Regions from separate parts of the Massilia sp. SYSU DXS3249 genome, predicted to be linked through region 1. Evidence: predicted binding sites of a transcription regulator. Region 1 holds the regulator's gene; each other region holds the start of a gene.
The links. Region 1 encodes FNR, which switches genes on or off when oxygen is low (the NO sensors DNR and NnrR bind a similar motif). Its sites were predicted from a motif close to TTGATNNNNATCAA; they were not measured.
Positions count from the first base shown of each region.

Region 2: a site for FNR is predicted at 2,815-2,828, ahead of ACWCIA_RS02090 (universal stress protein). Genes of this name have one in related genera too.
Region 3: a site for FNR is predicted at 3,237-3,250, ahead of ACWCIA_RS02140 (universal stress protein). Genes of this name have one in related genera too.
Region 4: a site for FNR is predicted at 2,315-2,328, ahead of ACWCIA_RS02165 (universal stress protein). Genes of this name have one in related genera too.

Region 1 is NZ_JBSIPX010000004.1:17,426-23,072, reverse strand. It holds gene ACWCIA_RS06290 (TorD/DmsD family molecular chaperone) at 1-22, opposite strand, end outside; gene ACWCIA_RS06285 (DUF2474 domain-containing protein) at 175-345, opposite strand; gene cydB (cytochrome d ubiquinol oxidase subunit II) at 345-1,352, opposite strand; gene ACWCIA_RS06275 (cytochrome ubiquinol oxidase subunit I) at 1,356-2,816, opposite strand; gene fnr (fumarate/nitrate reduction transcriptional regulator Fnr) at 3,042-3,809, shown strand; gene ACWCIA_RS06265 (VOC family protein) at 3,918-4,346, opposite strand; gene ACWCIA_RS06260 (DUF885 domain-containing protein) at 4,530-5,647, opposite strand, start outside.
Region 2 is NZ_JBSIPX010000001.1:474,656-480,302, reverse strand. It holds gene ACWCIA_RS02100 (PEP-CTERM sorting domain-containing protein) at 1-115, opposite strand, end outside; gene ppsA (phosphoenolpyruvate synthase) at 218-2,653, opposite strand; gene ACWCIA_RS02090 (universal stress protein) at 2,883-3,365, shown strand; gene ACWCIA_RS02085 (hypothetical protein) at 3,438-3,845, opposite strand; gene ACWCIA_RS02080 (hypothetical protein) at 3,931-5,647, opposite strand, start outside.
Region 3 is NZ_JBSIPX010000001.1:487,192-492,838, reverse strand. It holds gene ACWCIA_RS02150 (cation-transporting P-type ATPase) at 1-1,405, opposite strand, end outside; gene ACWCIA_RS02145 (zinc-binding alcohol dehydrogenase family protein) at 1,514-2,509, opposite strand; gene ACWCIA_RS02140 (universal stress protein) at 2,524-3,009, opposite strand; gene ACWCIA_RS02135 (PEP-CTERM sorting domain-containing protein) at 3,378-4,457, shown strand; gene ACWCIA_RS02130 (cation-translocating P-type ATPase) at 4,491-5,647, shown strand, end outside.
Region 4 is NZ_JBSIPX010000001.1:493,917-499,563, reverse strand. It holds gene ACWCIA_RS02175 (bifunctional acetate--CoA ligase family protein/GNAT family N-acetyltransferase) at 1-1,404, opposite strand, end outside; gene ACWCIA_RS02170 (universal stress protein) at 1,655-2,194, shown strand; gene ACWCIA_RS02165 (universal stress protein) at 2,483-3,325, shown strand; gene ACWCIA_RS02160 (NAD(P)-dependent alcohol dehydrogenase) at 3,394-4,449, shown strand; gene ACWCIA_RS02155 (universal stress protein) at 4,520-5,344, shown strand; gene ACWCIA_RS02150 (cation-transporting P-type ATPase) at 5,389-5,647, opposite strand, start outside.

The DNA.
Region 1 (5,647 bases):
GGATGCTTGATGCGGACTGCATGGACACTGGCGGCGCTCCGTTAGTAAATCTTCATCGAAAGTGTATTCGCTCGTCCTGTAAAGGCGCGCACGGTTGAACCTGGGGCTCGCCCCGCGCGCTCCGGGCGGCCCGCAGGAGGCGCGAGGGAGGCTCGATCGGCGCCGACCGCCTCTTCAGCGCATGCCCGCCGCGTGCATGATTGTCCGGATCAGGCCGGCAACCAGCCAGAGGGCGAGCACCCCGCCCGCCCACAGGCCGAGCATCCACCCGAGGCGGCGCAGCCAGAGGGCCCGGCGCCCGGCTCCCGGCTGCCCTGGCGGGTCGGATGACGGCCGCTTGCCCATCAGTGATACCCCGCGTCGGCCTTGACCTTGCCGCGGAAGACCCAGTACGACCAGACCGTGTACATCAGGATGATCGGCAGGATGAAGAGCGTGCCGACCAGGGCGAAACCCTGGCTGGCCGGAGGCGAGGACGCCTCCCAGATGGTGATCGCCGGCGGCACGATGTGCGGCCAGATGCTGATCGCCATCCCCGAGTAGCCGAGGAAGACCAGCGCCAGCGCGGCGACGAAGGGCCACCGGTGCGGGTCGCGCTTCAGCGAGCGCAGCAGGATCACGATGAACAGCAGCACCAGCACCGGCACCGGCATCAGGAACACGATGTTCGGGAAGGTGAACCAGCGGTCGGCGACGTGCGGGTCGCGCAGCGGCGTCCAGATGCTGACCACGACGATGGCGCCGAGCAGCAGCAGCGCGAAGGGGCGCGCCACCTGCACCATGCGCCGGTGCAGGTCGCCTTCCGTCTTCATGATCAGCCAGGTGCTGCCGAGCAGGGTGTAGGCGATCATCACGCCGAAGCCGGCGAGCAGGGGAAACGGCGCGATCCAGTCGAGCGGGCCGCCGGCATAGCTGCGGCCGGACACGGTGATGCCGTCGAGAAAGGCGCCGAGCGAGACGCCCTGGAAGAAGCTGGCGACCACCGAGCCGCCGATGAAGGCCTTGTCCCACAGGTGGCGCCCGCTCTCCTTGGCCTTGAAGCGGAATTCGAAGGCCACGCCGCGGAACACCAGGCCGATCAGCATGAAGATGAGCGGCAGGTAGAGCCCCGAAAGGATGATCGAATACGCCACCGGAAAGGCTGCCAGCAGCCCTTCCCCGCCCAGCACCAGCCAGGTTTCGTTGCCGTCCCAGACCGGGGCCACGGTATTCATCATGGTGTCGCGGTCGCGCTTGTCCCGGGCGAAGGGGAACAGCATGCCGATGCCGAGGTCGAAGCCGTCGAGCAGCACGTACATGAAGACGGCGAAGTAGATGATGACGGCCCAGATGACCGAGGTGTCGATGCCCATGGCTCAGCTTCCCCTGGAGTGGTGACCGCCGCCGCCGGGATGATCCTCCACCGCGTCGTCGTCGTTGCCGACGTCGGCGGCCGACATCGGGCGCATCGGCGTGCGGCCTTCGCCCGGCCCGCCCTCGGTCGCCCGGTGCAGCTCGAAGGCCTGGGGGCCCTTGCGCATCATGCGCAGCACGTAGGCGGTGCCGGCGCCGAACACGAAGAGGTAGGCGACCACGAACAGGGCCAGCGTGAGCGCGAGCGTCCCGGCGCCGTGCGGCGAGACGGCGTCCGCCGTCCTCAGCACGCCGTACACGACCCAGGGCTGGCGCCCCACTTCGGTGGTGACCCAGCCGGCGAGGATGGCCACCAGCCCGGCCGGCCCCATCCACAAGGCACCGCGCAGGAAAGCGCGGCTGGTGAAGATCCGCCCGCGCCGCCTGAGCAGCAGGCTCCAGGCGCCGAGGGCGATCATCAGCAGGCCCAGTCCGACCATCAGGCGGAAGCTCCAGAACACGATCAGGGAGTTCGGCCGGTCGGCGGGGGCGAATTCCTTCAGGCCGGCAATCTGCCCGGACCAGGTATGGGTCAGGATCAGGCTGCCCAGGTGCGGGATGCCGACCGCGTAGCGCGTCTGCTCGGCCTCCATGTCGGGAATCCCGAACAGCAGCAGCGGCACCGCCTCGCCGGGCTCGTTCTGCCAGTGTCCTTCCATCGCCGCCAGCTTGGCGGGCTGGTGCTCGAGCGTGTTGAGGCCGTGGAAGTCGCCGATGACCGCCTGGACGGGCGCCGCGAGCAGGATCATCCACATCGCCATCGACAGCATCTTGCGCACCGCCGGGTTGTCCCTGCCCTTGAGCAGTTGCCAGGCCCCGACCGCGCCGACGATCAGCGCCGTGGTGAGGTAGGCCGCCGCCACCATGTGCAGCAGGCGGTAGGGAAACGAGGGATTGAAGACGATCGCCAGCCAGTCGGCCGGCACCATGCGCCCGCCCTCGATGGCATAGCCCTGTGGGGTCTGCATCCAGCTGTTGGCGGCCAGGATCCAGGTGGCGGAAATCAGGGTGCCGACCGCGACCATGCAGGTGGCGACGAAATGCAGGTGCGGGCCGACCCGGGTCCAGCCGAACAGCATTACGCCGAGGAAGCCCGCCTCCAGGAAGAAGGCGGTCAGCACTTCGTAGGCCAGCACCGGGCCCATGATCGAACCGGCGAACTCGGACATGGCGCCCCAGTTGGTGCCGATCTGGTAGGCCATCACGATGCCCGACACCACGCCCATGCCGAACATGACGGCGAAGATCTTCAGCCAGAAATGGTAGAGGTCGACATACACCGCGCGCTTGGTGCGCAGCCAGGACAATTCGAGGACGGCGAGGTAGCTTGCCAGGCCGATGGTGACCGCCGGGAACAGGATGTGGAAGGACATCGTGAACGCGAACTGGATGCGGGCCAGGTCCAACGCCGATAAGCCGAACATGAGCACTCCCGAGGATGAACTGTCGAGAATCTAGCATGGGTAAAGGTGCGCACAGTTGGCAAGCTGTCCATGCTCGCGAAAGGCGGTGCGAAGCGTAGGGAGCCGTTGCGTACTTACATCGCAAGCGCGCATGTGGACGGCCTTGTCCGGAAAAACCGGGAATGGGGACGGCTCAGCGGTCTATAATGGACCGGCCACGTTTTTACCTCGTTTCTTCGTCCTAACATGACCCAAGGCATCCCACTTCCCGCGACGGCGCCGATCAGTCTCGGCGCGATCAAGGCCAGCTGCAGCGCCTGCAGCATGCACCAGCTCTGCCTGCCGATGGGGCTCGACGACGCCGACATCAACCGGCTCGACCAGATCATCGGCCGCCGCCGCCGCCTCGCGCGCGACGAGCGCCTGTACGCCATGGGCGAGCCCTTCCGCAGCCTGTACGCGATCCGCTACGGCCATTTCAAGACCTACCAGGTCAATGCCGCCGGCGAGCAGCAGATCACCGGCTTTCAGATGGCCGGCGAGCTGCTCGGCATGGACGCGATCAGCGGCGACCGCCACCACTGCGACGCGGTGGCGCTGGAAGACAGCGAAGTCTGCGAAATTCCGTTCGCACGCCTGGAAGACCTGTTCGGCCAGGTGCCCGCCCTGCTCCGCCATTTTCACCGGATCATGAGCCAGGAGATCACGCGCGAGCAGAACGTGATGCTTCTGTTGGGCAATATGCGCGCCGAGCAGCGCTTTGCAGTGTTCCTGGTGAACCTGTCCGCACGTTATGCGGCGCGCGGCTACTCCTCGACCAGCTTCGGGCTGCGCATGTCGCGCGAGGACATCGGCAACTACCTGGGCCTGACGATCGAGAGCGTGAGCCGGCTCCTGTCGCGCTTCAAGAAACAGGGCTGGATCGAAGTCGACAAGCGCGAGGTGCGCCTGCTCGAGCCGGCCAAGCTGAAGGCGATTGCGGCCGGCACCGACCAGTGCAGCCCGATGAGCTGAGTGCCTAATAAAACCTCCATGGCTGCGTTGCATCGTCTCGCCGTACCCTGGTACTGTCTTCGACGATGCGCCTTGCCCTGGAGGTTTTCTTAGGCGCTCCCCTCCGGATTAAAAAGTAACCCGCACCGCCGGGGCGCTGCGCTGCGCCTCGCCGTGGTAAACGGCTTCGATGTTGTTGCCGTCCGGATCGAGCGCGAAGGCAGCGTAATAGCCGGGGTGGTAGGCGCGTTCCCCGGGGCCGCCGTTGTCCTTGCCGCCCGCGGCCAGTGCTGCCTTGTGGAAAGCATCGACCATCTCGCGGCTGCCCGCCTGGAAGGCCAGGTGGTGGCGCCCGGTCAGCATGCCCTGCGCGGCCTCGCTGTCGGCGGTCGAGACGAACAGTTCGTCGGCCCAGAAATAATCCTCGCCGCTAGCCGCCAGCGGCACGCCCAGCGCTTCGAATACTGCCGTATAAAACCTGCGCGACGCAGGGAGGTTGCGCACCACGAGCTGGATGTGGTCGATCAGGCGGCCGCGGTAGAGTTCCTGGGTTTCCATAGCGCACTCCTTCGGAAAGAGGTGGTCGGGAATCCATTCTATCGTGCGGCGGACGTAGGGTGGGCTCTCGAGCCCACGCGGTTTCATCACGTGCATGGACGCGCTGCCTGCGCGTCCGCGGCATGGTCGCCTGGACGCAGAGTACGTACCGCGTGGGCACAAGTGCCCACCCTACCGGTCGGTTCAGGCCTTCGCCTTCTCCTTCGCGATCCAGCCGTCGACCAGCTGGCCCAGCACGTCGAGCGGCACGGAACCGGCGCCGAGGACCATGTCGTGGAAGGCCGGCAGCGAGAATTTCGGGCCGAGTTCGGCCTTGGCCTTCTCGCGCAGCTCCAGGATGCGCAGCATGCCGATCATGTAGGCCGTGGCCTGGCCCGGCCAGGCGACGTAGCGGTCCACTTCCTGCACGTTGATGCCGTAGTCGACCGCCTGCTGGCGCGTCCAGCCCTTCATGTGCAGGCCGGTGTCGACCACCAGGCGGCGTGCGCGGAACAGTTCCGACCCGAGCGCGCCCAGGAGGCCCGGCACGTCGCCGGTCTTTTCGTCCCCGTACCAGCCCTGCTCCACCGCCAGGCGTTCGGTGTACAGCGCCCAGCCTTCGCTGTGCGCGCTGCCGCCGCTGAAGATGCGCTGGCTGCGGTATTTCGGGATGCCGGTCAATTCCTGCTGGATCGCCAGCTGGAAGTGGTGGCCGGGTACCGCCTCGTGGTAGGACAGGCTGCGCATGCGGATCATGTCGAAGGTCGGACCGCGCATCGGCACCCAGAACACGCCCGGGCGGCTGCCGTCCGGCGCCGGCAGCGAGTAGTGGGCGGCGGCCGAGGCCTCGGTCAGCGGCGGCTCGCGCAGCACGACGACCGGGGCTCGCGGCTTCAGGTTGAACAGGCTGGCGCTGCGCCGCTCGGCGTCCTTCACCATCTCGACGTACTTGGCCAGGATGGCCGGGCGCGGGTCCTCTCCATCCTTCACCTTCGGCTGGAAGGTGGCGTCGAGCGCCTTCATGCGCGCCTCGATGCTGCCCTCGTTGAAGCCGAGCGAGCGCAGGTGCTTGTCCATCTCGCCTTCGATGCGCGCCACTTCGCGCAGGCCGATCGCATGGATCTCCTCGGCGCCGAGCGTGGTGCTGGTGTAGTTGGCGAGCGCGCGGGCATAGGCTTTGGCGCCGTCGGGCAGGCGCGAGATGCCGGCCGTGTCGGTGGTCTTCGGATGCAGCTCGGCCATGAAGGCTTGCACGCGGGTGTAGGCCGGGCGGATCTTGTCCTCGACGATTTTCGTCGCGCGCGCGATCGCCGCCGTACGCG
Region 2 (5,647 bases), on a different contig from region 1:
AGTACTTGCCGCTTGCCGGCGAGTACGAGAAATATTCCGGCGCCGCGCCGGCAAGGGGCGGCAGGATGACCAGCAGTGCTGCGGCACAGGCGCAGCGCAGGTTCCTGATCTTCATATGGACGTCCTCCATGACAGTGGTCAAAGCCGCGCGCCCGATCGATTCCTGCATGAGGGGTATGCGGGCGGCATAGGAACTCGACGATGCCCGTGCTCCGCTTCAGCCCGCCGAGGGCATGCGCGGCGCGATCCCGAGCCCACGCTCCACTTCGAGCAGGTTGCGCACGGTCGCCAGCAAGGAGTCGGGATTCAGGCTGATCGAGTCGATCCCCTGTTCCACCAGGTAGCGCGCCACCTCGGGATAGTCCGACGGCGCCTGGCCGCAGATGCCCACGTGGCGGCCGTTGCGCCGGGCGCCCGCGACCGCCTGGCGCAGCATCTCAAGCACGCCCGGATCGCGCTCGTCGAAGTCGAAGGCGACGATATCGGAATCGCGGTCCACGCCGAGTACAAGCTGGGTCAGGTCGTTCGAGCCGATCGAAAAGCCGTCGAACAGGCGGGCGAACGCGTCGACCTGGATCACGTTGTTGGGGATCTCGCACATGACGAAGATTTCCAGTCCGCCGGCGCCCTGCCGCAGCCCGTGCGCGGCCATGGCGCGCAGCACGCCGTCGGCTTCCTTCACCCGCCGGCAGAAGGGGATCATCAGGACCAGGTTCGACAGGCCCATGTCCTCCCGCACCCGCCGCATGGCGCGGCACTCCAGCGCGAAGCCTTCGGCATAGGCCGGGTGCGCATAGCGCGACGCCCCGCGAAAGCCGATCATCGGATTCGCCTCGTCCGGTTCGAAGGCGGCGCCGCCAAGCAGGCTGGCGTACTCGTTGGTCTTGAAGTCGGACATGCGGACGATGACGGGCTTCGGGTAAAAGGCCGCCGCGATGGTGCCGACGCCCTCGGACAATTCGCGCACGAAATAGTCGGCGGGCGAGGCATGGCCGCGGGTGACGCGCGCGATCTCCTCGCGCTCGGCCGCGTCCCGCACCTGGTCCGGATGCACCAGCGCCATCGGGTGGATGCGGATGTGTTCGGCGATGATGAATTCCATGCGCGCCAGGCCGACCCCGTCGTTGGGCAGGAAGCGGGTGCGGAAGGCGATGTCCGGGTTGCCCATGTTGACCATCATGCGGGTGCGCGGCATGGGCAGGGCCGCCAGGTCGGTGGTCGTCCTGTGGAACGGCAGGCTGCCGGCGTACACGTGGCCGGTGCTTCCCTCGGCACACGACAGGGTGACCATGTCGCCGGTGCGGATCGTTTCCGTCGCGTTGCCGCAGCCCACCAGCGCCGGCACGCCGGTCTCGCGGGCCACGATCGCAGCGTGGCAGGTGCGCCCGCCCCGGTCCGTCACCACCCCGGCGGCGGTCTTCATGACCGTGCCCCAGTCGGGCATGGTGGTTTCGGCCACCAGGATCTCGCCCGGCCGGAACTGGCCGAGCTGCCCGATGTCCATGATGACCCGTGCCGCGCCGGCCGCGACCTTGCTGCCGACCGCGCGCCCCGACGCCAGCACCGCGGCCCTGCCGTCGAGGTGGTACTCGTCGAGCAGCGTGGCGGAACGGCGCGCGGCCACCGTCTCCGGCCGCGCCTGGACCACGTAGAGCTTGCCGTCGATGCCGTCCTGGGCCCACTCGATGTCCATCGGCACGGGATGTCCCGCACGCATGCTGTAGTGTTCCTCGATCCGCAGCGCGGCCTCGGCCAGCTCGAGCACGGCGTCGTCGTCGAGGCAGAAGCGCTCGCAATCGCCAGGGGCGGTCGGCACGTTGCGCGTGGTGCCGGCGTTCCCCGCCTCCGCGTACACCATCCGCACCTCCTTGCTCCCGAGGCTGCGCCGCAGCACGGTGCGCCGGCCCTCGCGCAGGGCCGGCTTGAACACGTAGAACTCGTCGGTATCGACCGTTCCCTGGACCACGTTCTCCCCCAGCCCCCAGGCGCCGGTCACGAGCACGACGTCGCGAAAGCCGGTTTCGGTATCGAGGGTGAAGATCACGCCGGAACAGGCGAGGTCGGAACGCACCATTTTCATGACGCCCACCGACAGCATCACCTTGAAATGGTCGAAACCGTTCTCGATGCGGTAGACGATCGCGCGCTCCATGAACAGGCTGGCGAAGCAGCGCCGCACGCTGTCGAGCAGGGCCGCTTCGCCGCCGACGTTGAGGTAGGTTTCGTGCTGGCCGGCGAAGCTGGCGGTGGGCAGGTCCTCCGCCGTGGCGGAACTGCGCACGGCCACGGTCAGTCCTTCGCCATACTGTTCGCGCAGCTCGCGCCAGCCTTGCAGGATGCCCTGTTCGATCTCGGGAGGCAGGGGCGCGCCGTAGACGATATCGCGCGCGGCCCTGGCACGCCGCGCGAGATCGGCCACATCGACATGGTCGAGCCCGTCAAGGGCCGCGTGCAGCGCGTCCCACGCGCTGGCGCGGTCCAGGGTTTCCCGGTAGGCCGCGGCAGTCACGGCAAAACCGTTCGGCACGCGCACGCCCTGGGCTCCCAGCTCGCGGACCATTTCGCCGAGGGAAGCGTTCTTTCCGCCCACCAGGGGCACGTCGGCAATTCCCAGCTCTGCGAACCAGGAAATGAACTTGCTGGATGTGTCCATGGCCGCACTCCCCGATCGCAGGCATTGCATCTCGACCGATCGTATCGAAGGAATTCGGCTGCCGCTTAATCTCGCTCAATACTGTCTCACATGAGCGCGAGCCCATGTTGACGGTATGAGTAGACGTCAAGCCAACTTTAGCGTAGAACCCCAGCGTCGATTTGATGCGAATCATGCAGATCCGGCGGCTCCCGGCGCATACTCTCCGTCCTGCTTACGGAGGACCACCATGTACAAGCGCATCCTGGTGCCGACGGATGGGTCGCCCATCTCCCTGCTGGCGGCCGACGCGGCGCTCCAGCTTGCCCGGGCCTGCCGCAGCGAGGTCGTGGCGCTGTCGGTCGCCTTTCCCGAGGCCTACCTGGGCGGTGCCGAACGAGGGCTCGTCAGCGACGCCGGTCCGCAGGCCGACAGGCTGCTGGAGCAGGCCCATGGCCACGCGGCCGCCGTGGCCGCCCGGGTGCAGGCGGCCGGCCTGCCCTGCGAGACGCTCGCGATCTACTCGCTCAGTCCCGGCGAGGCGATCGTCGATACCGCAAGAGGTCGCCACTGCGACCTGATCGTCATGGGCTCGCACGGCATGCGGGGACTCACCAGCGAGATCGCGGGCAGCGTCACCCGGCACGTCCTCGCCTACTCGGCGATCCCGGTCATGGTGCTGCGGCCGCCACGGCACGATGCCGTGGTGACGGATACCCGGACCGGCTTCTGACGCCACGCCATCCGGTGCGGCCAGGGCCTGTGCTATCCGTGCATGCAGTCGCCAGTGCGGTCGGTCGCCACGTCATCGACAGTGCTGCCGCATCATCTCCATGTGCCGTTGGCGCATCTCGGGCGACATGCCTTGCATGTGCCGCTCCATCATCGCGTGCCGCGCCTGTTCGTCCGGCGCGCCCCGCATGTCCCGGTGCATGGCGCACATCGCCTCCTTGTCCATGGGCCGCATGCCGCCACATCCAGCCGGCTTGGCGCCGCCCATCATTCCACAGCCGGGGGCGCCTTGCGTCATGGCTCCGCCCATCCCTCCCTGTGCGGGGGACGTGCCGGCTGAAGCCGGGGTGGCCGCATTGACAGAGGTGCCCGGATGATGCCGGGCATGCTGGCCGCCAGGCGGACTGGCGCAGGCAACAAGCAGGTTCGCCGCGGCCAGCACGGCCATGAAGCGTAACCCGGGGAGAGTGTTGGCTGACATGTTTGCGCTCCTTTTCCAATACTTATTGGGGGTATTCATCCATGCCGTTCGCGATCGGACGGCGCTACCGGCATGCCATGACCCGTCATTCGTGTACCGCGAGGTCGCCTTCCGCGAGCCGCGTCCGGTCCGTTGCCGTCGCGGCAGGCGCCAGCGCGTCCGCCGGCGCCGGGCCGTTATCGTAGTCCACGACCTCGGCGCCGGCGGGACCACCGTGGCTGATGCGCACGCGCATCCGGTCGGCGCCCGCCTGGCCCGTGCCGGCGCCATCGCTCGCTTCGGCCAGGAACCGGTACCCGGCGCGGCCATTGAAGCGCCCTGTTCCTTCCAGGCGCACCACACCGCCATTGCGCGCCGGCGCTCCGACATGGTCGCTCTCGAACCGGAAGGGTCCCGCCAGCCTGAACACCGGCGAGCCGGCGGCCGGGGCGTCCGCCGTACCCGCCCGGGCGGCCGCGAGCGGCGCCCAGAGCACGAAACGCAGCGCCTGCGCGCCGCGCGCCATGCCGCTGCCGCCTTCCCGGCCCAGCGCGCCCTGTCCGCTAATGCTCGGCACCCCGGGTTCGTCGACGTAATAGTGGATGCCCACACGGGTGGCCCGTCCGCCCGAGTCGCGCACCTGCACCGTCATCTGGAACGCACCGGCCTTGCAGAAGCGGTGCTGGAACGTGACCTGGCCGACCCCGCCCGCTTCGCGCACCAGCGGCTGCGGCGAGCGGCAGTTGTCGCTCCAGGCGACGACGGCGCGGTGGACCTCGCTGGGCGAGTTGTCGACGAAACCGACACTGCCGCGGACCGCCTGGCCGACCTCGCCGGTGTTGGACAGGCCGGTGACCGGGCCGAGCACCGGGGCGTCGGTACCGCGCGTGCCGGGGCGCAGCATGACGAGGCCGGCGTTCGACTCGGCCAGGATCGTCCCCGCCTCGTTGATCGCCCTGCCCGACTGCAGCACCAGGCCGGCCGGCGGACGGTGCAGGCGCGTGTTCAGGTCGAGCGGTGCGGCCGTCCAGTCCCAGCGCACCGCGCGCGGACGGGCTCCCGGCCGTTCGACCGAACCGACCATCTGGTTGCGGTTGTTCAGGTCCGTCACGTCGGTCACGATGCCGGGGCCGGTCCTGGGCGTCAGCCATTCCAGGCCGCGCGCGCGCGACCAGCGGAACGCCGAGTGGTCCGTGGAAGGAGCGTTCCGTGCCTGGACGATGCCGGCGATATTTCCCTGGTCGTTCAGGTCGCTCACATACAGGTTGCGCATGTCCGGCGAAGCCAGCGAGGCAATGCCGGAACGGGCATTCCAGAAGAACGCCCGCACCGGGTCGTCCTCGCCGCCGTAGACCTGCCCGGCCGCGTCGCCGCGTTCGTTGAGGAAGCCGGCCGATGCCCAGGTGCCGCCCATCGAGCCGAGCGCGGTCTGCCTCCCCGCCGGGTCCCACAGCACAGCCTGAACCGGTCCCTCTACCGCGACGTCGGCGAAGCCGCCGGCGATGCCGCGATTATTGATCGCATGTGCCGTCGATTGCGACGGCGGACGGGGCAACAGCAGCCGGAGGCGTCCATCCGCATCCCAGCGCGCCGCGATCGTCGAGGTGAGCCTGTCCGACGAACTGCCGACGACCTGGTTGCGGTCATTGATGTCGTACGCAAACGCGCCCAGTCCGGGAAGCAGGCGCAGGCCGCCGGCCAGCGTCCAGCTGAACGCGCGCACGTTGCTGAACGGGCGCGCATCGTCGTTCGTCAGGCCGGTCACCGTGCCGCGGTTGTTCAGGCCCCGGATCAAGGTGAGGTCCAGCGAGGCGAAGTCATGC
Region 3 (5,647 bases), on a different contig from region 1:
CCCCTTTCACGAAAACGAAGGCATGCCCTTCGTGATCGTGGTTCAGCGTCGCCATGAAGCGATGCCTGGCGTCGAACGGAATCACGTCCGTGCGCGTCCACACCGCCTGCAGGCTCCGCGGTTCCACATCCATTTTCCCTGCAAAGGCCAGCAATGCGCCTTCCATCGGGTCGCCCTCCGCATGCCACACGCCCTCCCGTTCGTGCAGGGCCGCGTCGTTGCACAGCGCGGCCGCGCGCCCGAGCTCATCGAGTACCGCATGCTCGGCGGGCGCGACCGGCGTCTCCCCGAGAGTGAGGGCCCCTTTCGGTTCGTACCCGGAGCCTTCGAGCGCGAACACGTGCCGGTGCGTGAGCACGGAAGCGACCATCATCTCGTTCCGTGTGAGGGTCCCGGTCTTGTCGGTGCAGATGACGGACACGGCCCCCAGCGTTTCGATCGCGGGCAGGCGCCGCACGATGGCGTTGCGCCTGGCCATTGCCTGTACGCCGAGCGCGAGCGTGATCGTGAGCACGGCGGGCAGCCCTTCTGGAATGGCGGCGACCGACAGCCCGACGACCGCCATGAACATCTCGGTAAAATCGTGCTTTCCGACGTAGTAGCCATAGACCAGCAGTAAGGCGGCAAGCAGCAGGATGAGGATGGTCAGCCACCTGGCAAAGACGCCCATCTGCGCCACCAGCGGCGTCGTCAACACCTCCACCTGCGAGAGCAGCCCGCTGATGCGCCCGATTTCCGTGTCGGTGCCGGTCGCCACCACGACGCCCCTGCCCTGGCCGCCGGCGACCAGTGTCCCGGAAAAAGCCATGCATGAACGGTCGCCCGGCGCCGCATCAATCGCCACCGGATCCGTGTGCTTCTCGACCGGGACCGATTCGCCGGTGAGGACCGCCTCCTGCACCGACATGCCGTGTGCACTGAGCAGGCGCAAGTCCGCAGGGACTTTATCGCCAGCCTCCAGCAGCACAATGTCGCCGGGGACCAGTTGTTCGCCATCGATGCTGATGCGTTCGCCGAAGCGAACCACGTTGGCATGGGGTGCGAGCATGTGGCCGATGGCGTCCATCGCCCGTTCGGCCTTGCCCTCCTGGATGTACCCGATCATGGCATTGGCGATCACCACCGCCAGGATTACCGCGGAGTCGACCGGGTGGCCGAGTGCCGCCGTGATGACTGCACATCCCAGCAGCACGTAGATCAGGATGTTGTGGAATTGCAGGCGAAAGCGCATCAGGGCGCTGCGCCTTGCCGCCTGCGGCAGCCGGTTCGGGCCGTATGTTTCCAGGCGGGACCGGGCCTCCTCCCGGCTCAGCCCGCTAACGGAGGTTCGTACCTGTGCAAGGGCGCTATCGACTGTCGCATGGTGCCACGCGACGCGCGGCCGGTCCGGATTCTCTCGTTTCACTGCCGCCCTCCGTCATGTGTACGTCGTCGCTGGCGAGGTGGAACCGTTCGGCTGCAAGCTGCGGGAGGCGAGCAGGTTGCGCGTGCCCGACCGTCCTCTCCGCCCGGATCAGCCTCGCGTCGCCGGCAACAAGACCGCGGCCCCATCGATACGCCCGGCGCGCAGGTCCGCCAGCGCTTCGTTGGCAGCCGCCAGCGCGTAGGGAACAACGGTGGTGGCCACCTCGCCGTGTGCCACCTCGCGCAGGAACGCTTCGCCATCGGTACGGGTCAGGTTGGCGACCGAACGCAGGCAGCGCTCGCCCCACAGCAGCCGATAGGGAAACGCCGGGATGTCGCTCATGTGGATCCCGGCGCACACCACGGCAGCGCCCCTGGCGGTGGCCGCCAGCGCGGGTGGGACCAATCCGCCGTCCGGCGCAAACAGGATCGCCGCGTCCAGCAGTGCAGGCGGCGCAGCGTCCGCAGGCCCGGCCCATGCAGCCCCGAGCGACCGGGCAAATACCTGCGAACGGGTGTCGCCGGGCCGCGTGAAGGCGAACACCTCGCGGCCGTGCTTCAGCGCGAGCTGGGTGATGAGGTGAGCCGCAGCGCCGAAACCGTATAGCCCGATCCGGTGCGCCTGTCCCGTCATGGCATAGGCGCGGTAGCCGATCAGGCCGGCGCACAGCAACGGGGCGGCGTGCGCATCGTCGTAGATGTCCGGCAGCGCAAAGCAGTAGCGCTCGTCGGCGAGGGTATATTCGGCAAAGCCGCCATGGCGATCGTAACCGGTGAATACTGGACGGTCGCACAGGTTTTCGCGCCCCGTCACGCAATAGGCGCAGGCGCCGCAGCTGCCGCCGAGCCAGGGCACACCGATCCGTTGTCCCGGGCGGAAACGGCGCGCACGCGGTCCAGCCTCCGCAACCAGGCCGACGATTTCGTGGCCGGGCACGAGCGGCAGCAGGTGCGGCGGCAGGTCGCCGTCGACGATGTGCAGGTCTGTCCGGCAAACGGCGCAGGCCGATACCCGGATCAGGATCTCCTGACCGGACGGCCGGGGAACCGGCAGGCGCGCCGCCCGCAGCGGCCGGCCCGGGCCGTCGAGCACCATTGCAGCCATGGTGCCTGGGCCGGTCATGGCGCGGGTGCATCGGAAAACTCGGGTTTCGATGCTTCCCGCGGGTCGCGCAACACCAGCACCGGAACCGACGACCACGCCAGGACATGCTGGGCCACGCTGCCTGTAAACAGCGTATTCGCGTCGAACGGGCCGTGCGCGCCCATGACGATCAGGTCGCAGCCGTGCTCCTGCGCGGCCCGGACGATCTCGCCGCCCGGCGCCGAGGCGATGGTGGTCAGGGTCTCGCAAGCGACACCGTCGCGCGCTGCGATACGGGCTACCGTCTCGACGTGCGCGGCGGCGGCGCCGAGCGCGCGGCGCAGTTCCGCGTTGGCGTCGGTGGACGCGAGCGCATCCGGCGGCATGGAAAAATGTGGCTGGGCGACCGAGAACGCGACGATGCGGCGGCCCGAGGTGCGCGCCAGCAGCACGGCCATCTGCGCCGCGCGAACGGCCAGGTCCGAGCCGTCGGTCGCGACGAGTATCTTCTCGATCAGCATGGTGCAGCTCCTGTCAACGGATCGAATCGTCGTGGATTGCCTGCCACGATGGCGTTTTACTCCCAAAAAAACGGGAGCGTAACCTTCGGTGAAAGAACACGCTTCAACAGATCGTAGCACGCCATATGCCGCGCGAGCGCGCCGAAGCGGTCTCGCGCATACCCGATCATGCATCATGCCATCGTATGTCCTGTGCCCCCCGGCCACGGTGCGCGAGAGCGGAGGGTTTGACGCACATCAGAAGATTCCCCGGCCGCCCAAAACGCTTGGGTACCCGACCCGTACGTGCGCCCGGCTGATCTACCTCAACCTTTTGCGGTATGCACGGCGCATCCTCAACGCCATACTGACTTCTACAGGATGCCGCCATGAAGCTGCGCAAACACCGTGCCGCACTCTTCCTCGCTGCCGGGCTCGCCTGCCCAACGCTTGCGCTGGCCGAGCCGATCTACTCCCTCACATTCCTGCCGTCCGACTTCACCGCTGTTGATATCAACAACGCCGGACAGATCGTCGGCAATACGCGCAACGAAGCCTGGATCTGGAGCGACGCCGGCATCGTTAACCTGAGCCGGATTGCGCCGGGTATCCAGGCCTTCGCAATCAACAACCGGGGCGAGGTCGCCGGCAGCTTCAGTTCCAGGCTGCCGGACGCGCCGGCCTTTATCTATTCGGGAGGGGAGATTCGCGACATCGGGCGTGTGGCCGGCCTGAGCTTCGCCACACCCCGCGCCATCAATGACCGGGGCCAGGTTGCTGGCACCGCCGGTAATTTTCCTGGCGAAACCTCCCGCGGATTCTTTTACGACGGCACTACCATGACCGCCATCGACACCTTCGGCGGCGAGCAGGGCGATGCTTACGGACTCAACAACAAAGGCACGGTCGTCGGCACCAACAGCCTGGCGCCACTCCCGGACCGCCCGCGCGGCGACCCGCGCGGCTTCGCCTACCGCGACGGCCTGGTGCGCGAGCTCGCGGCGCCGGGCGTCGTCACGTTTTCAGCCGACGACATCAACGATGCGGGCATGATCGTCGGCGGCGCGGAATTCGCCGACGCCGGCGTCCACCCCTACCTGTACAGTGGGGGCGTGTTCGCGAGCCTGGGCGCGCCGGGCGGGACGGCACGCGGCATCAACAATCACGGTGCAATCGTCGGCATCCTGGGCGGGCGCTTCGATTCCGAGCTGTCGCATGCGTTTTTCTACGACGACGGCAGCCTGCGCGACCTGAACGACCTGCTCGTTCCCGAGCCGGGCTGGACGGTCACAGAGGCGGCGGACATCAACGACGCCGGGCAGATCCTCGCCACTGCCTGCTTCGGGTCCACTTCCGACTGCCGCTCCGTACGCCTCGACCTCGTGCCGGCCATTCCGGAGCCGAGCACCGTGGCGATGCTGCTCGGCGGGCTCGCCACCTTGTCCGCCGCGCGCCGGCGGCGCAAGTGACCGGTCCGGGCGGCGTCGCGCGGGGCTGCGACGATGGACGCGCCTGACGGCCCCAGGGAAGCCAGGGGGGCCGAGGGCCGCGGACGACCCGCGGGACCTGGCGCCCGGGAGGGACTGACCCTGGCCGAGGCCGCCCGGCGCCTGGCGGCCGACGGTCCCAACAAGCTCCCTGACGCGGCGCGCCGCGGCTGGGGAGCGATCGTCATCGACGCTGCCCGCGAGCCGATGTTCCTTTTGCTGATCGGCGCCGCCGTACTGTATCTCCTGTTGGGCGAGCCGTACGAGAGCGTTTTCCTGCTGCTGATGGTCGTGCTGCTGCTGGGCATGAGCCTGTACCAGGAGGGGCGCACCGAGCGCGCCTTGCAGGCGCTGCGCGACCTCAGCGCCCCTGGCGCAACGGTCGTCCGCGACGGCAAGCAGCTGCAGATAGCGGCAGCGGAGCTTGTCCGGGGCGACGTGATCAGGCTGGCGGAGGGGGACCGCGTGCCGGCCGACGCCCTCGTGGTCGACACGGGCGGGATGCTGGTCGACGAATCGCTGCTGACGGGGGAGTCGGTACCGGTGGGCAAGCGCGCCGGGGACGAGGCGAGCGCCGCGGCCCCGCCGGGCGGCGAGGTACTGCCCTGGGTGTTTGCCGGTACGCTGGTCGTACAAGGCGAAGCGGTGGCGGTGGTACATGCAACCGGCGTCCACAGCGAGCTCGGTCGCATCGGCGCTGCACTCGGCAACATCAAGCCGCCGGTCGCGCGCCTGCAGCGCGAGACCAGCAACCTGGCGCGGCGCCTGGCGGTGCTCGGGTTCGCGGTCAGCCTGCTGCTCGTCCTCCTGCTCGGGCTGCGAAGCGGAAACTGGCTGCATGCGCTGCTGGCGGGCGTGGCGCTGTCGATGTCGATGCTGCCGGCGGAATTCCCCGTCATCCTGACGGTGTTCCCGGCGATCGGCGCATGGCGCCTCGCACGCCGCCAGGTCCTCACCCGCCGCCTGGCCGCCATCGAGATCCTCGGGTCGACATCGGTCCTGTGCGTGGACAAGACGGGCACGCTGACCGAAAACCGCATGGCGCTGCGCCTGCTGTGGCGCGACGGCGCCAGCCACGACATGCAGCGCGACGGCGACCGTCTGCCATCGGCGCTGCAGGAGCTGCTGGCGGTCGCGCTGCTTGCCAGCCGGCCACAGTCGCCGGACCCGAT
Region 4 (5,647 bases), on a different contig from region 1:
CAGCACGCCTGCCGAGGGAACCTGCATCAGCAGCGCCTGGTTGCGCCCGTAATCGACCAGCTGCATCAGCGCGCGCACGGCCTCCTCGGGCGTGTCGAAGACTGGCAGGCCGGCGTCGATACAGAGATTGCGTGCCTGCGCGACGCTCGCGCCGCCAAGCCAGCAGCACAGCACCGGCCGCGATGCGCCACGCAGCAGCGGCAACAGTGCGCGGGCGATCTCGGCGGCCGGCACGATGGCCGTCGGCGCGTGGATCAGCAGCAGCGCATCGGCGTCGTTCGAGGCCAGCAGCGTCTTCAGCACCTCGACATAGCGCTCGGCGGGCGCGTCGCCGATGATGTCGACCGGGTTTCCTCTCGACCAGTTAGGCGGCAGGTGCCGGTCGAGCTGCGCCAGCGTGGCCTCGCCCAGCGATGCGAGCGTTCCGTGCGCGGCAACCAACGCGTCGGTTGCCATGACGCCCGGTCCCCCGCCATTGGTCAGGATCGCCAGCCGTCCGGCGCCGGGGCGCAGGCGCAGGCCATCCCCAAGCACCGCCACCGCATCGAACAGCTCGGCGGTGGTGTGCACCCGCAGCATCCCGGCACGGCGCAGGGCGGCGTCGACCACCAGGTCGGCCGCAGCCAGCGCACCGGTATGGCTGAAGGCTGCGCGCGCCGCCTCGGCCGCCCTGCCCGCCTTGACGATCACGGTGGGCTTGGCGCGCGCCGCGCCGCGCGCCGCCGACATGAACTTGCGCGCCTGGCGGATGCCCTCAGCGTACACGAGGATGGCGTCGGTGCCGCTGTCTCCGGCCAGGTAGTCGAGCAGGTCGCCGAGATCGACATCGCTGGCGTCGCCCAGGGAGATGAACGAGGAAAAACCGATCCTGCGCTCGCGCGCCCAGTCAAGCACCGCCGTCACCATCGCGCCGGACTGTGCGACGAAGGCCAGGCGTCCGGGCAAGGCCGACACCGGCGCGAAGCTTGCGTTCAGGCCGATTCCCGGAACCAGCAGGCCGACACAGTTCGGCCCGAGGATGCGCAGCAGGTGTGGCCGGGCGGCATCGAGCATTGCCTGGCGCAGGCTGGCACCGCCGGGACCGGGGGCGTCCAGCCCGGCGCTGAGCACCACCGCCGCCCGGCACCCGAGCTCTCCGAGCTGGGCAACGATACGGGGCACCGTGGCGGCCGGCGTGCACACCACCGCCAGCCCGGGCGCGCGCGGCAGGCGCTTGACGTCCGCAACCACGTCGATTCCCGACAGCTGGCGGTATTTCGGATTGACCGGCCAGATGGGGCCCGTGAACCCGGCGCTGACGAGGTTGGCCAGCACCGTCGCGCCGACGCTGCCGGGACGCGCACTCGCGCCGACGACCGCCACGGAGCCGGGCGCGAAGAAGTGGCCGAGGTTACGGATGCTCATCTGCTCTCCCTGTCCGGTCCTGACACGCCCGTCAGCCGCCACATGCGGCCCCGAGCGCGGTGATCCGGGAGCCAGAATGGCGCCCGGCACCGATAACAGCCTTGACGCACATCAAATCCACCAGGGTGGGCAAATCGCGCGCCGCGGCGTCATGCAATTTTGATGCGCATCAAGGACTCGAGAGGACGTGGCACCCATTCTAGCAGCGCGCCCATCCGGCGCAAGTGAGGATTTCTACAGGGAGAGTCCCATGTACCAACGCATTCTCGTGCCCACCGACGGTTCCGAACTGGCGACCCTGGCAGCCGATGCCGCGATTGCCTTCGCGCAGGTTTGTCGCAGCGAAATCGTCGCGCTCTCGGTTGCGCCGCCGGAACCGGTAATGATGTCGGCGGAAGGTGCGATTGCGACAAGCAGCCCGCTTGGCGTCGACGTCCTGCTGGAGCAGGCAAGCCAGTATGTCGGGCAGGTTGCCGATGCGGCAGCGAAAGCCGGCGTCAAATGTACGGCGCTGACGGCGTACGGCTATTCGCCCGCCGATGAAATCATCAATGTCGCCGAACGCGAGCACTGCGACCTGATCTTCATTGCCTCGCACGGCCGGCGCGGCCTGAGCCGGCTGATCGCCGGCAGCGTCACGCAACGCGTGCTGGCCTATTCGCCAGTGCCGGTGATGGTCTACCGGGCGCGCCCGTCGCAGGCAACAGGGCCAGGCGCAGACGCATTCGCAGTGGCCGCCGGGGAGGCGCCACATGCTGCGCCGGCGGCATCTGCCGGCCGTGCTCCATGAAGTTACCGGGATCGCGGCTGCACGCCATGAATCTTGTGAATGGCACACTGATCGCGTCATGCCGTGTCCGTACCCCTGTCTATCTGCTTCGGCAAGGCTCCTTCGACGACAGGCTCCCGTTTGACCTACATCAAAGCGGCAAATGACCCGGATCGACAGACTTGCCTGCAGGTGTGAGATGCAGAGTGAGACCGATGCGGTGCCGCCACGCCGCACGGACCTGCGCACTAACCATCCCACCGTCCCGGATTGACACCAACGTGGCCCCATCTACCTAAGCGAGTATGCATGCCGTACAAGACCGTCCTCGTCCATTGCGACCTGTCCATCCATGCACCCGCCCGGATCGCGCTGGCTACCGCGATTTGCGCGGAGCACGGCGCGCACCTGGTCGGCGCGGCATTCACAGGTATTGCGCGTCAGATCTTCCCGGGCGGCTACGACGCCGCGCCAGGCAGCCTGCTGGCCAGCTATGTGGAGCCGCTCCACATGGCTGCCCGGGACGCGCTCGACCGCTTCGAGGAAGTCGCCGGGCGCGCTGGCATTTCCCACCAGTCGCGCCTGATCTGCGACCAGGCCCCTGACGGCCTCGCACTGCTTGCCCGGTTCGCCGACCTGGTGGTCGTCAGCCAGGACGACCCGGACGAGAGCCTGGGCTATCGTCCGGCAGCCGAACGCATGCCCGACTATCTCGTGCTCAACGCCGCGCGGCCGGTACTGGTCGTGCCGCGGCTGGCGCCGCCTGCCGCCTGTCCGCGCCGGATCCTGCTGTGCTGGAACGGCAGCAGGGAGGCGGCGATGGCGATGTCTGCCTCGCTCCCCCTGCTCGAGCGCGCCACCGATGTGATTCTCGCCACCCTCACCCCCACCTTTCCGGGCCCATGTGCCGACGCCGAGGAACTGGACGACGCCCTCGCTTTCCTGGAACGCCACGCTATGCGGGTCGACGTGGTGCTGCGCGATCCGCGCCACGATACGGGGCACGCGATCCTCGACCTGGCCGCCGAACAGGGCTGCGACCTGGTGGTGATGGGATGCTTCGGCCGTTCGCAGTTCCACGAACTCCTCCTGGGCGGCGCGAGCAGGACCGCGCTGCAGGAGGCGGCGCTGCCTGTGCTGATGGCCCGCTAGGACAGGCGCGGATGCAGCCCCCCACGCCGCACACACCGCGCACTGCGCCAACTGAACAGGAGGAGCAAATGGGCAACATGAACGCAGCCGTCTTCACCGGTCCCGGACGGATCGTCCTCGGGCGCAAGCCGATTCCGCGTGCCGGGCCGGGCGAGGCGGTCGTCAAGATCACCATGACGACCATCTGCGGGACCGACGTGCATATCCTGAAAGGCGAGTATCCGGTCGCCGACGGCCTCACGGTCGGGCACGAACCGGTCGGCACGATCGCCGAGCTCGGGGCCGGCGTTACCGGGTACGTGGTCGGACAGCGCGTCGTGGCGGGGGCCATCTGCCCGTGCGGGCAGTGCCACTCCTGCCTCGACGGGCACCAGGCCCAGTGTGGCGGGCACGCCATCGGCGGCTGGCGCCTCGGCAATACGATCGATGGCTGCCAGGCCGAGTATGTCAGGGTACCGTTCGCCATGGCCAACCTGGCGCCGATCCCGGACGAACTGACCGACGAACAGGTGCTGATGTGCCCGGACATCCTGAGCACCGGGTTCGGCGGCGCCGAAAGCGGCGGCATCCGGATCGGCGACAGCGTCGCGGTATTTGCCCAGGGGCCGATCGGGCTGTGCGCCACGGCCGGCGCCCGCCTGCGCGGGGCCTCGCGCATCATCGCGGTCGACCGTGTACCCGAGCGGCTCGCGATGGCCCGCCGCCTGGGCGCCGACCACGTCATCGACTACAGCGAGCGCGACCCGGTAGAGGAAATCCTGCGCCTGACCGGCGGCCTCGGCGTGGACGTCGCAATCGAGGCGCTCGGCACTCAGCAGACCTTCGAGAGTTGCCTGCGCGTCCTGCGCCCCGGAGGCACGCTGTCGAGCCTGGGCGTGTACTCCGGCAAGCTCTCGCTGCCGGTGGACGCATTCGCGGCAGGGCTGGGCGACCACCGGATCGTGACCACCCTGTGCCCCGGAGGCAAGGAGCGCATGCGCAGGCTGATGAACGTGGTGGCATCGGGCCGGCTCGACTTGCAGCCGCTGGTGACCCACCGCTTCCGCCTCGAGCAGATCGAGGATGCCTATGAACTGTTCGCCAACGGGCGCGACGGCGTCCTGAAAGTGGCGATTATTCCCTGAGCCGCGATTCTCACCAATTCTCTCGGCAATTTCCAGCGACTTCCGGCAATTTCCAAGGAAAGGAGCAGCCATGTACAAGACCATTGTCGTTCATGTCGACGAAAGCCCGGCGATGGAAGCGCGCTTGCTGGCCGCCGCCCGGCTCGCCGGGGAACACGGGGCGCACCTGGTGGGCTGCGCCGCCACCGGCATGTCCTGGCCGGCGTACGCGATGCTGGCCGGTTCGATGACGAGGGCGGGAGGCGAGGAATTCGAGTCCTTGCGCGTGCTTGGACATGCGAACCTGGAGCGCTTCTCCCTACGCGCGCGCCAGCTCGGCGTGCAATCGCTGGAGGAGCGCCTGGTAGAAGACGAAAACCGCGACGCGCTGCTGCTGCAGTCGCGTTATGCCGACCTGGTGGTGACCGGCCTGGACGCGGGCGACCAGGCAACTGCACGCGGGCTGCCGCAATACCTTGCGCTGCGCGGCCCGCGGCCGGTGCTCGTGGTGCAGCCCGCGTATGCCGGGGAACCGATCACGGACAGCGTCGTCGTCGGCTGGGACGGCAGCGTGGCCGCCCTGCGCGCCATCGCCGGCGCCCTGCCCCTGCTCGTGCGCGCGGGCACGGTACGGCTCGCGCTGGTCAACCCGGAAAGCGAGGCGGGACTGCACGGCGAAGAGCCGGGCGCCGACATGGCGCGCTACCTGGCGCGCCACGGCGTGCCCGTCGAGGTCCTCGTTGAGCGTACCCGATCGCCTGCCGGGGACGCCCTGCTCGGCCTGGCACGCGGCCACGGGGCAGGCCTGCTCGTCACCGGCGCCTACGGCCACAGCCGTTACCGCGAGATCGTGCTCGGCGGCGTCACGCGCGTCCTGCTCGAACGCGCCGGGGTGCCGGTCCTGTTCGCGCATTAGACCGTTCCAGCATCGATGCCGATGAAAAGCGGTGCGTGCCGGGACTAAGACTGGACCTCCCCGCTGGTCGTCGTCCGATTGATGGCCTGGAGCCTCAGGCGTATCTGCTTTTCCGCTTCGATGACGGCGAATAGCGCCGCGCCAGTTCCAATGATCAGCACGCCCTCCCGGAACGGCACGGATACGGTGGCGAAGATCGCCTGCAGCGGCGGCAGATAGGTGATCGCAAACTGTGCGGCGGTGACGATCGCCACGACCGTCCATACGACTTTCGTGCCCCGTACGGCCTTCCACGTCAGCGAC